Prochlorococcus marinus subsp. pastoris str. CCMP1986: one gene and its partner. The protein of the gene in region 2 binds, or shares a complex with, the protein of the main gene of each other region. Links are inferred from orthologs where the notes say so. Each region holds a gene or a part of one and is shown on either strand. Other genes may lie near its edges.

Region 1 (4,130 bases), 130 kb from region 2 along the record:
GCTAATACTTTTAATATTTCTACTGCTGTTGCTTTTGTCGCATCATCATGTGGTGTAAATATTGCAAAACACGGAAATAAAAGTGCTAGTGGAAAAGTTGGCTCGGCAGATGTTTTGTTAAATCTTGGGATTAATTTAAATTCCACTTTAGAAAAGGTTATTTCTTCAATAGATCAAATTGGGATAACTTTCTTATTTGCTCCCGTTTGGCATAAATCATTAATTAAACTAGCTCCTTTGAGAAAGGCTCTTGGCATAAGAACTGTTTTTAACCAACTAGGTCCATTAGTAAATCCTTTAAGACCTAATGCTCAAGTTTTAGGGGTTGCTTCTGATGAATTACTTAATCCTATGGCTTCAGCTTTGAGCAGAATGGAAATGGATAGAGCAATCGTTGTTCATGGCTATGGTGGTCTAGATGAGGCTTCGTTAGAAGGAGATAATAAAATAATATTTGTAGATAAAGGTGAGCTTAAACATTCAAAAATAAATGTCTCTGACTTTAATTATCAAAACACTTCAAATAAAGATTTAATCGTATCAAATGATGACTCTTATGAAGACATATTAAAATCTGTTTTGAATGGTTCAGGTCAAAAGGCTCATTTGGATGTAGTCGCTTTAAATACAGCATTAGTACTCTGGGTTGCAGGAATTGAAGATGATATTGAAAAGGGATTTAAAAAAGCTTTGTTCTCTATGAGTAAAGCAGAGCCTTGGAATAAATTTTTACTTTTGAAAAACTACCTTGAATCATAATAAATTTAATTAATGAATCATCTTTTTAAGAAAAATGCAAAACTTGTTTTGAGTAATGGGATTACTTTTACTGGTTATTCATTTGGTGCGATGGGTTCAACTGTTGGTGAAATTGTTTTTAATACTGGTATGACTGGTTATCAGGAAGTAATCTCTGACCCAAGTTATTTTGGCCAGATCATTACATTTACTTATCCTGAGATTGGAAATACAGGAATTAATTTCGAAGATTCAGAATCAGATAATTCTGTCAGAGGTATTATTGTGCGTAATTTTTCAAATAATAATAGTAATTGGAGATCTAAATTAAACTTTAATCAGTGGCTAATTGAAAAAAATATTATTGGACTTTATGGAATTGATACAAGAGCTCTTGTTAAAATTTTAAGATCGAATGGTTCCATGAATGGAGTTATCACTAGTGAAAAAAATGATTTAGATAGTTGTCTTGAAATTATTTCTAATACTCCCAATATGCAAGGTTTGAATTTGGCCAAAGATGTTTCAACAAAGAAAAATTATATTTTTAAAGCAACTACAATGACTGATTTTGATGTAAGAGAAAAAATCCACAAAAATATAAATAAATTCAGAGTTGTTGCGATTGATTTTGGTATTAAAAAATCAATTCTCAATAGATTAGCTTCACATGGATGTGAAATTTTGGTTTTGCCTTCAAATTCTTCTTTTGAAGATGTTTTAAGTCATGATCCTGATGGAATATTTTTCTCAAATGGTCCAGGGGATCCTTCATCTGTACTTGATGGAATTAATTTAGCTAAATTACTAATTAATTATGGGAAAATTCCTATGTTTGGGATCTGCCTCGGTCATCAAATATTTGGTTTGGCATTAGGCGGAAAAACTTATAAATTACCTTTTGGACATCGTGGATTAAATCATCCTTGTGGCATGAATAATAATAATATTGAAATTACAAGTCAGAATCATGGTTTTGCTATAGATCCAAATTCTTTGTCCACTGAATTAGTTGAAATAACCCACTTGAATCTTAATGATAAAACTGTTGCCGGATTGAAACTTATAAATAAGCCTATATTTAGTGTTCAATATCATCCAGAAGCAAGTCCTGGGCCTCATGATTCAGATTATTTATTTGAAAAATTTGTTTCTCTAATGTTAGAAAGATGTTGACATATTGATTCTTTTTGATTTGATAATTACATTTAGTAAATTAATTTTTTTGGGAGGGATTTAACCATAGAAGATTTCCAAAAGTTAACTGTTTCTTTAAGAGGCAACATTGAAATAAAGGCAAATATAATTGTTTTTACTTTAAAAGGGCAATTAGACGCATTTTCTGAAAAACAATTTAAAACTTTTATTACCAATACCCTTAAAAAAGAAGTTCTTTCATTTGTAATTGATTTAAGTAAAATAGATTTCCTTGATTCATCCGGTTTAGGTGCCCTTGTTCAAACTTCCAAGGAATGCAAAAAACTTAAACTAAGGTTTTCTGTAGTTGGAAATTCTAGAGTTGCTCAAACTATAAAACTAGTAAGATTAGCAGACTTTCTTAATTTGAAAGCTACTCTTCAAGAAGCCTTGGTCTATTTGAAGCATTGAATTATTGGATACAAAATCTTGCTCCTGATGGTTCTCCTGATGAGATAGGTGTTATTCAACTTGCTTGGCTAGGGGATTCTGTCTGGGAGTTACATCAAAGATTACGCCATATTCATATTCCATTAAAATCAAGAGATCTTCATCTTTCAGTTGTTAATGAAGTAAAAGCTCAAGCTCAATCAAAAGCATTAGATGAAATTGAACATTTATTAAATTCATTTGAAATTAATTTAATAAGACGAGCTAGAAATAAAACAAAGCGATTTCCAAAATCTTCAGATCCTGCTATCTATTCAAGAGCAACAGGTTTTGAAGCTTTAGTTGGTTGGTTATTTCTAAAAGACCCTAAAAGATTGTCTAAATTTTTTGAATACCTAGAGTGTAAATAAGCTATAAGATTTATGAAAAACTTTACTAAAAATAATTATTCAACAAAAAGGAATGATACAGAAAATAGAAGATCACAATCAAAAAATAATTTTAAAAAAGGAAATGATTTAAATACAAGAGACGATTCTAATAGAAGAGACAATTCTAATAGAAGAGACAATTCTAATAGAAGAGACAATTCTAATAAAAGAGACAATTCTAATAGAAGAGACGATTTAAATAGGAGAGACGATTTTAATAGAAGAGATAATTTTAAAAGGCGAGATGATTCTAAAAGAAGAGATAATTTTAAAAGCCGAGACGATTTAAATAGGAGATACGATTTTAATAGAAGAGATAATTTTAAAAGAAGAGATGATTCTAATAGAAGAGACGATTTTAAAAGAAGAGACGATTACGAAAGAAAAGGCGCTATTAAAAGTAACGAATACAGCTACTTGAAATCAAAAGAAAAACCTAGAAATAGTTTTAATCAATCACAAACGAGATTTTCCTCTAACGCTCAACAAACTGAAAATTATTCTGAAAACAGTTCAAAAAAATTTCAATTGAGTCCAAATGAAAGAAATTATGAAGACTGGATTTGGGGTAAGCATTCTGTTTTTGCTGCTTTAAATAGTGAAAGACCAATCAATAGAATTTGGTGTACTTCTGAAATTTTTTCTTCAGAAAAATTTTACCTATTATTAAAAGACCTTAAGTCAAAAGGTGTTTTAATAGAAGAGGTGCCTTGGTCTAGACTCTCACAACTAACATCCGGAGCCGTTCATCAAGGTGTTGCTTTACAACATGCTTCTACCGAGTCAATATCTTTAGAAAAATTAATTGATATATCGAAAAGTAAATCCTCTAATCCTATTATTGTTGCATTGGATGGCGTGACAGATCCTCACAACTTTGGTGCAATTATTAGATCAGCAGAAGCTTTTGATTGCAAAGGTATTATTGTTCCACAAAGAAGATCTGCAGGTTTAACTGGAACTGTTGCAAAAGTTGCGGCTGGAGCACTAGAGCATATACCTGTAAGCAGAGTAGTAAATCTAAATAGAGCTATTGATGAATTAAAGAAAAAGGGGTTTATCATTATTGGTTTGTCTGGAGATGGTCAAGTTCCCATTTCAGAATTTAAGGAAAAAGCTCCTGTTGTTGTAATAGTTGGAGCAGAAAATAAAGGAATCTCTTTGCTAGTCCAAAAAAAATGTGATTATTTACTTAAAATTCCTCTTAAAGGTAAAACTTCCAGCTTGAATGCATCCGTAGCCGCTGCTATTTCCTTGTGTTATCTATCAAATAATTAATTTAATTATCTAGTAAATATCATTATTTCGATATATATTTATTTAATTAATCAAAATTACTTGAATAAATAGTAAGAAATTGTATAGAATTTAACA
Region 2 (6,402 bases):
TCCAACATCCAATAGTAGGTTTTATTGAAGCTTTTGGAATATTGGCAATATTAGGTTTAGGAGCATTAAGAATTAACCTAGGTCTTTTAAATAGCGAAGAATTTAGCAGTTTTTTTGCTGCAATATTAATGCTTATAGACCCAATTAGTCACATTAGTACAAACTTTAATGAATATAAGCAAGCAGAGGCTTCATTAAAAAGATTAAAAAAAATAAATATGCAACCCATGGAAAAAGATGAGCAAAATTTAGAAAAAATAACAAGAATAAATGGGAAGATCGAATTCAATCATGTTAGTTTTGAATATAAAAAGGATAATGAAGTTTTACAAGATATCACTTTAAAAATTTCAAAAGGACAGGTAATTGCATTTGTAGGATCATCAGGAGCTGGGAAAAGCACAATGATGTCTTTGATATTAAAATTCATAAACCCTAAATTAGGGGACATATATATAGATGACAAAAACATAAGATCTATAAGCTCAATAGATATAAGATCAAATATTGCCTTAGTACAACAACAACCTTTTTTATTTTCTGGAAGAATAATTGATGTAATAAAAATGGGAAGGGACTTTAGTGAAGACGATGTAATTAAGTCTGCCAAGATTGCAAATGCTCATGAATTTATTCTTAAACTCCCAAGTAAATACGAAACAAACATAAACGAAAGAGGATCTAACTTTTCAGGAGGTCAGATTCAAAGATTAGCAATAGCTCGCGCGATATTAGGTAACCCATCTATTCTTTTATTAGATGAGGCTACTAGTGCATTAGATTCAGATTCAGAAGCAGAAGTTCAAAAAGGCCTAAATCAAGCAATGAATAACAGAACAGTTATAATTGTTGCTCACAGATTATCCACTACCCAAGGAGCAGATAAAATAGTTGTTTTTGATAAAGGTAAAATTGTAGATAGTGGAAAACATATAGATTTGTTCAATAAAGATGGGATTTATAAAGAATTATGTGAAAAACAGTTGATAAAGGTTACTTGATTGTATTTAATTTAATAAAAGATAAAATCATGTCTGAAAAAAACATTGAAAATAAAAATCCAGTCCTAACTTTTGAGGGAGGGGAATATAATCTTAATGATTTAACTAGTGAAACAAAAGAACTAATTAAAGGATTACAAATAGCTGAAACTCAGCTGAAAATGCATGAAGACACATTTAAATTGTTATCCATTGGTAGAAACTCCCTAACAAACCAATTAAGAGAGAATCTTAAAAATTATGAATAAATTCTATTAATTATGAATTTCCTGAAGTGATAAAGTATCAATTTTATTTAGCCGTAATGATTTAATTGCCTGCAAAGCTGCTTTTGCTCCAGGAATAGTAGTGAAAGTGGGAATATTATATTCTAAGGATGCTCTTCTGAGATAAGCATCATCATGGAGAGCCTGCGATCCAACTGGAGTATTGATAACTAATTGTATAAGACCAGAACGAATTGAATCTTCAATGTTAGGTCTTCCTTCATGAACCTTTAAAACTTCATCAACTTCAATTCCCAAATTAAATAAATATTTAGCAGTACCCTTAGTCGCAACTAATTTAAAACCTAAAACTATTAGTTCTCTTGCTATATACTCTAATTTATCTTTATCTAAATCATTAGTAGATAAAAAAGCAACACCCTCAGAAGGGACGCCATTTCCAGCAGCCAATTCAGATTTTGCATATGCCAGGCCAAAATTATCGGCCAATCCCATTACTTCACCTGTTGAACGCATCTCAGGGCCAAGTAAAGCATCAGATCCAGGAAACCTTTTGAAAGGTAAAACAGCTTCCTTAACCGCTTGATATTTAGGTATTAGTTCCTTAGTAAAATTTATATCTTTTAAAGAGGATCCTTGCATTAATTGAGTCGCCAATTTCGCAACAGGTTTACCGATAGCTTTAGAAACAAAAGGTATAGTTCTTGATGCTCGTGGATTAGCCTCAAGAATAAATAATTGATTTTCTTCATTACTATGATTTCTAATTGCAAATTGTAGATTAATTAAGCCAACAACATTTAATCTATTTGCAATTAATTTTGTCCACTTTTTAACAGTTTCTATTGTTTCTTGGGATAAAGAAATTGAAGGTAGGCAACAAGCAGAATCACCAGAATGGATTCCTGCAGGTTCAACATGCTCCATAAGACCTGCGATAACAACCGAACCGGTTTTATCACATAACGCATCAACATCAATTTCTATTGCATTACTTAAATATTGATCCAAAAGAATCGGATGATCTGGTGAAACTTTAACGGCCTCTTTTATATATCGAGATAAATCATTTTTATCTTTAACTATTTCCATAGCTCTTCCACCTAAGACATAAGAGGGCCTTACGACTAAAGGGAATCCTATATTATTTGCAACTAACATTGCCTCTTTTTCATTACGTGCTATTCCATTGAGCGGTTGTCTTATATTTAATTCTTCAAGAATCTTTGTGAATTCTTCTCTATCTTCAGCTATGTCAATTGAATGAGGAGATGTTCCAAGAATTTTTGATTTACATTTAATACCTTCATAAGACTCCAACCAATTGGATAAAGGCAAAGACAACTTAAGAGGTGTCTGTCCTCCAAATTGAACTATCAATCCATATGGATTTTCAGCTTCAATTATATTGAGAACATCTTCCAAAGTAACAGGCTCAAAATATAAAATATCGCTTGTATCATAATCGGTTGAAACAGTTTCAGGATTGCTATTAACCATTATCGTTTGATAACCATTACTTGAAGCTTGATACGAGGCATGACAGCAACAATAATCAAATTCAATACCTTGGCCAATTCTATTAGGTCCACCTCCCAATATCATAATTTTTTTTAAATGCTTATGATTATCGGCAGAAATTTCATTATCATTTATATTTAAATTATTGTGTAAAAAAGCTTCTTCATAGCTTGAATAATGGTAAGGAGTTTCAGATGAAAATTCAGCTGAGCAAGTATCCACAGTTTTGTAAAGTGGCAAAACTTTCAATTTTTTTCGATAATTTCTCACTTCAAAAAATTCAGAGTTAGTTAATTTTGCAATCTGTTGATCTGAAAAGCCCAATTGCTTTGCATTTAACATTAAATCTCTATCAATTCGAGTAAGTTCATTCCCTTTTAAAAATTCATTCTGAAAATTAAAAATATTTCGTAACTTCTCAATAAACCACAAATCTATATTCGTTATTTCATTAATATATGAATTAGTCTTACCAGATTCCATTGCTTTTTTAACTATTAATATTCTTTCAGCAGTTGGGTTTTGTAAATTATTCTTTAAATCATTATCGTTGTTAAAATCTTCAATAGAATCACACTCCCAACCGAAAATACCAATTTCTAAAGATCTCAAAGCTTTTTGAAAAGATTCTTCAAAAGATCGGCCAATTGCCATTGATTCTCCAACAGATTTCATTGATGTATTTAAAATATTTGAGGAACCTTTAAACTTTTCAAAAGCAAATCTTGGTACCTTTGTTACAACGTAATCAATTGAGGGTTCAAAGCATGCAGGCGTTTTTTTAGTAATATCATTAATAATTTCATCAAGTGTGTACCCAACAGATAATAAAGCCGCAATCTTAGCTATGGGGAAGCCTGTAGCTTTACTAGCTAATGCAGAGGATCTACTTACCCTTGGGTTCATCTCAATAACTATTACATCACCATTTTTTGGATTTACCGCAAATTGTATATTACTTCCTCCTGTTTCAACACCTACCTCTCTTATTATTTTTAAAGATAAATCTCTAAGTCTTTGATATTCTCTGTCAGTTAACGTTTGAGCAGGTGCCACTGTAATTGAGTCCCCAGTGTGGACACCCATAGGATCCAAATTTTCAATACTGCAAATTATAACAACATTATCAGCTGTATCTCTCATAACTTCTAATTCAAACTCTTTCCAACCTATTAAAGATTTTTCAATTAAGATTTGATTACTTGGACTCTCATCTAAACCAGATTTGCAAAGATCATTAAATTCTTCAAGGTTGTATGCTATACCTCCTCCAACTCCACCTAAAGTAAAAGCTGGTCTTATGATTAACGGGTAAGAATTTATTTGCTTAGATACTTCTCTAGCTTCGAATAAATCAGAAGCAATCCCCGAAGGACATACATTTACATTAATATTTTCCATCGATTCTTTGAATAGTTTTCTATCTTCAGCCTTGTTAATAGCTTTTAAATCAGCTCCTATCAATTCAACATTATTATTTGTCAAAAAATCAGATTCAGATAGTTTTACAGCCAGATTCAAGGCAGTCTGACCACCCATTGTAGGAAGAATCGCATCAGGTTTTTCCTTTAAAATTATTTGAGAAACTATTTCTGGAGTCAAAGGTTCAATATAGGTTTTATTTGCAATTTCAGGATCAGTCATTATTGAAGCTGGATTAGAATTAACTAAAACAATTTCATATCCAGCTTTTCTTAAAGCTTTACAAGCTTGAGTACCTGAATAATCAAATTCACATGCTTGTCCTATAACAATTGGACCTGAACCAAGAATTAGGATTCTTTTAAGATCACCTCTTTGAGGCATAATTAGAAAAATTCATTTATTTAATGCTACTTACAAATCATCAGTTGTTAATCAAGTTACTTGAAAAGCAACATTTGTTTCTATAGTATTGATAATAAAACATAATTTATGAGCGAACTTCAGCGACTTAAAAGTTTGTTGCCTCCAGAGAATGAAAGTTGGGTTTTTATTGAAGCTGCCGCCGCCATTGATCCTCCATTGATTGCTTTAGAGGAAATTGGTCGTGACGAAGTTGAAATTCAAATAGATTTAGAAGAATGGGATAATTATGCGATTGATCATAGAAATTTATTGTTTTGGCATGAAGTAGGAAAGATTCAAAATGATGCAATTCCACGGGACGGATGGGAAATGGCAGCTTTAGCAATAGGCCTTGGTGGAGCGATAGGTGAACTATGGGTACAAGATGGATTACTTTTAATACTTGCTCTTGGCTTATCAGGTTTTGCAGGATATAGACTTTACATAAAAAATAATTCTGAGAAAAGATTACAAGATGCTATTTTTGCAGATGAAAGAGCCATAGACCTTGCCTGTAGATTTGGGTATAGTATCCCAAATGCTTATAAAAGCCTTGGCGGGGCTTTAAAAGAGCTAATAGAAAAAACTAGAAAAAAGAAAAAAAGAATAATATTTGAAGACAGATTAGAAGCATTAAGAAAAAGTGCTGAAAAAGCTAGGTCAGAATTATCACAACAAGAGGGTTCAGACAAATCAGTTTCAAGTGAAAACGTTTATGGACAATAAATTGTTAGTTTTAATGGCTGCCAAAGCCTGTGATATAAAAAAGGCCCAAGAGATAAAATTGATTAAAATTGACAAAGTTTCATACATTAGTGAGTGGATACTTATTGCTGAAGGCTTATCAGATGTTCAAGTTAGATCAATTACTAATTCTGTTGAGATAGAACTTAGAGAAAAAGCAAAGATTGAACCAATTAGAAAAGAGGGAGTTAGCGAAGCAAAATGGGCCCTACTTGATTATGGTGATTTAATAGTAAATATTTTTCAACCCGAAATAAGAAAGTTCTACGACCTTGAATCATTTTGGAGTAATGGAGATGACCTCAATTTTCCATAATAAATATTGATGAATCAATTTAACTGCCCAGTTCCAAAAGATCAACAGCCTACAAATGAATTTATCGAATTATCAAAATCTAAAATATTTACTTGGCCAAAATCAAAGAAAGCTTTTTCATTTATTTTACTAAAGTTTTGGATCGGAACATTTTTTATATTTGTTGTAATTTCTTCAGGGAGTGTATATTTTGAAACTTCTACATTAAGGTACATTTTATTAAGCTTTTTTAGTAGTTTATCATTGCCATTTCTTTTCTCTATAAGGTTATATCTAGGTTGGAATCATATATTCAAAAGATTAACTTCTGAAAAAGTGGAATATGAAGAATCAGGATGGTATGACGGACAAATATGGATCAAACCAATTAAATTAAGAGAAAAAGAATCGTTAATAGCATCACTAGAAGTAAAACCAATTTTAAAAAATTTAATTCAAATTTTATCTATTATTATTATCTTTGCTTTAATTGGAATTTTACTATTTCAAAACAATAATCTCTAAAATGAGTTCTAATTTTAAAAATTTATACACATCAAATAATCCTCCATTAGAGATGATATTAATGAGAGGTTCAAAACTAGAATCGATTCACAAAGTACATGCAGTAATTAGTGATAAAAAAGGAAGAGTGTTAATGTGTGCTGGTAATCCAGAATATAAAAGCTTCATAAGATCTGCCTTAAAGCCTTTTCAAGCAATTCCATTTGTGAGTAGTGGAGCTTCATCAAAAATCAAGAATTCATCAAAGTCAATTGCCTTATCC

Evidence for each region.
Region 1: the proteins of carB (region 2) and carA are in contact, whole or in part, in a solved structure (PDB 1KEE), measured with the Escherichia coli proteins. The link is inferred for Prochlorococcus marinus subsp. pastoris str. CCMP1986 from one-to-one orthologs.

Annotation. Positions count from the first base shown.
Region 1 is NC_005072.1:907,101-911,230, reverse strand. What follows is about bases 1-2,842. They hold carA (glutamine-hydrolyzing carbamoyl-phosphate synthase small subunit), read left to right. Parts: upstream 1-771; coding sequence 772-1,914; downstream 1,915-2,842. Other genes in these bases: rlmB (23S rRNA (guanosine(2251)-2'-O)-methyltransferase RlmB), read left to right, coding at 2,748-2,842; TX50_RS05055 (ribonuclease III domain-containing protein), read left to right, coding at 2,343-2,735; TX50_RS09300 (STAS domain-containing protein), read left to right, coding at 1,954-2,346; trpD (anthranilate phosphoribosyltransferase), read left to right, coding at 1-759. Outside these bases: more of rlmB, read left to right, coding at 2,843-4,034. UniProt on the Escherichia coli protein: Small subunit of the glutamine-dependent carbamoyl phosphate synthetase (CPSase).
Region 2 is NC_005072.1:777,223-783,624, reverse strand. What follows is about bases 1,056-4,881. They hold carB (carbamoyl-phosphate synthase large subunit), read right to left. Parts: upstream 4,556-4,881; coding sequence 1,256-4,555; downstream 1,056-1,255. Other genes in these bases: TX50_RS04415 (DUF3318 domain-containing protein), read left to right, coding at 4,664-4,881; TX50_RS04425 (DUF6447 family protein), read left to right, coding at 1,056-1,249. Also shown: TX50_RS04430 (ABC transporter ATP-binding protein), read left to right, coding at 1-1,001; more of TX50_RS04425, read left to right, coding at 1,031-1,055; more of TX50_RS04415, read left to right, coding at 4,882-5,302; rsfS (ribosome silencing factor), read left to right, coding at 5,292-5,636; TX50_RS04405 (CGLD27 family protein), read left to right, coding at 5,646-6,140; TX50_RS04400 (asparaginase), read left to right, coding at 6,142-6,402. UniProt on the Escherichia coli protein: Large subunit of the glutamine-dependent carbamoyl phosphate synthetase (CPSase).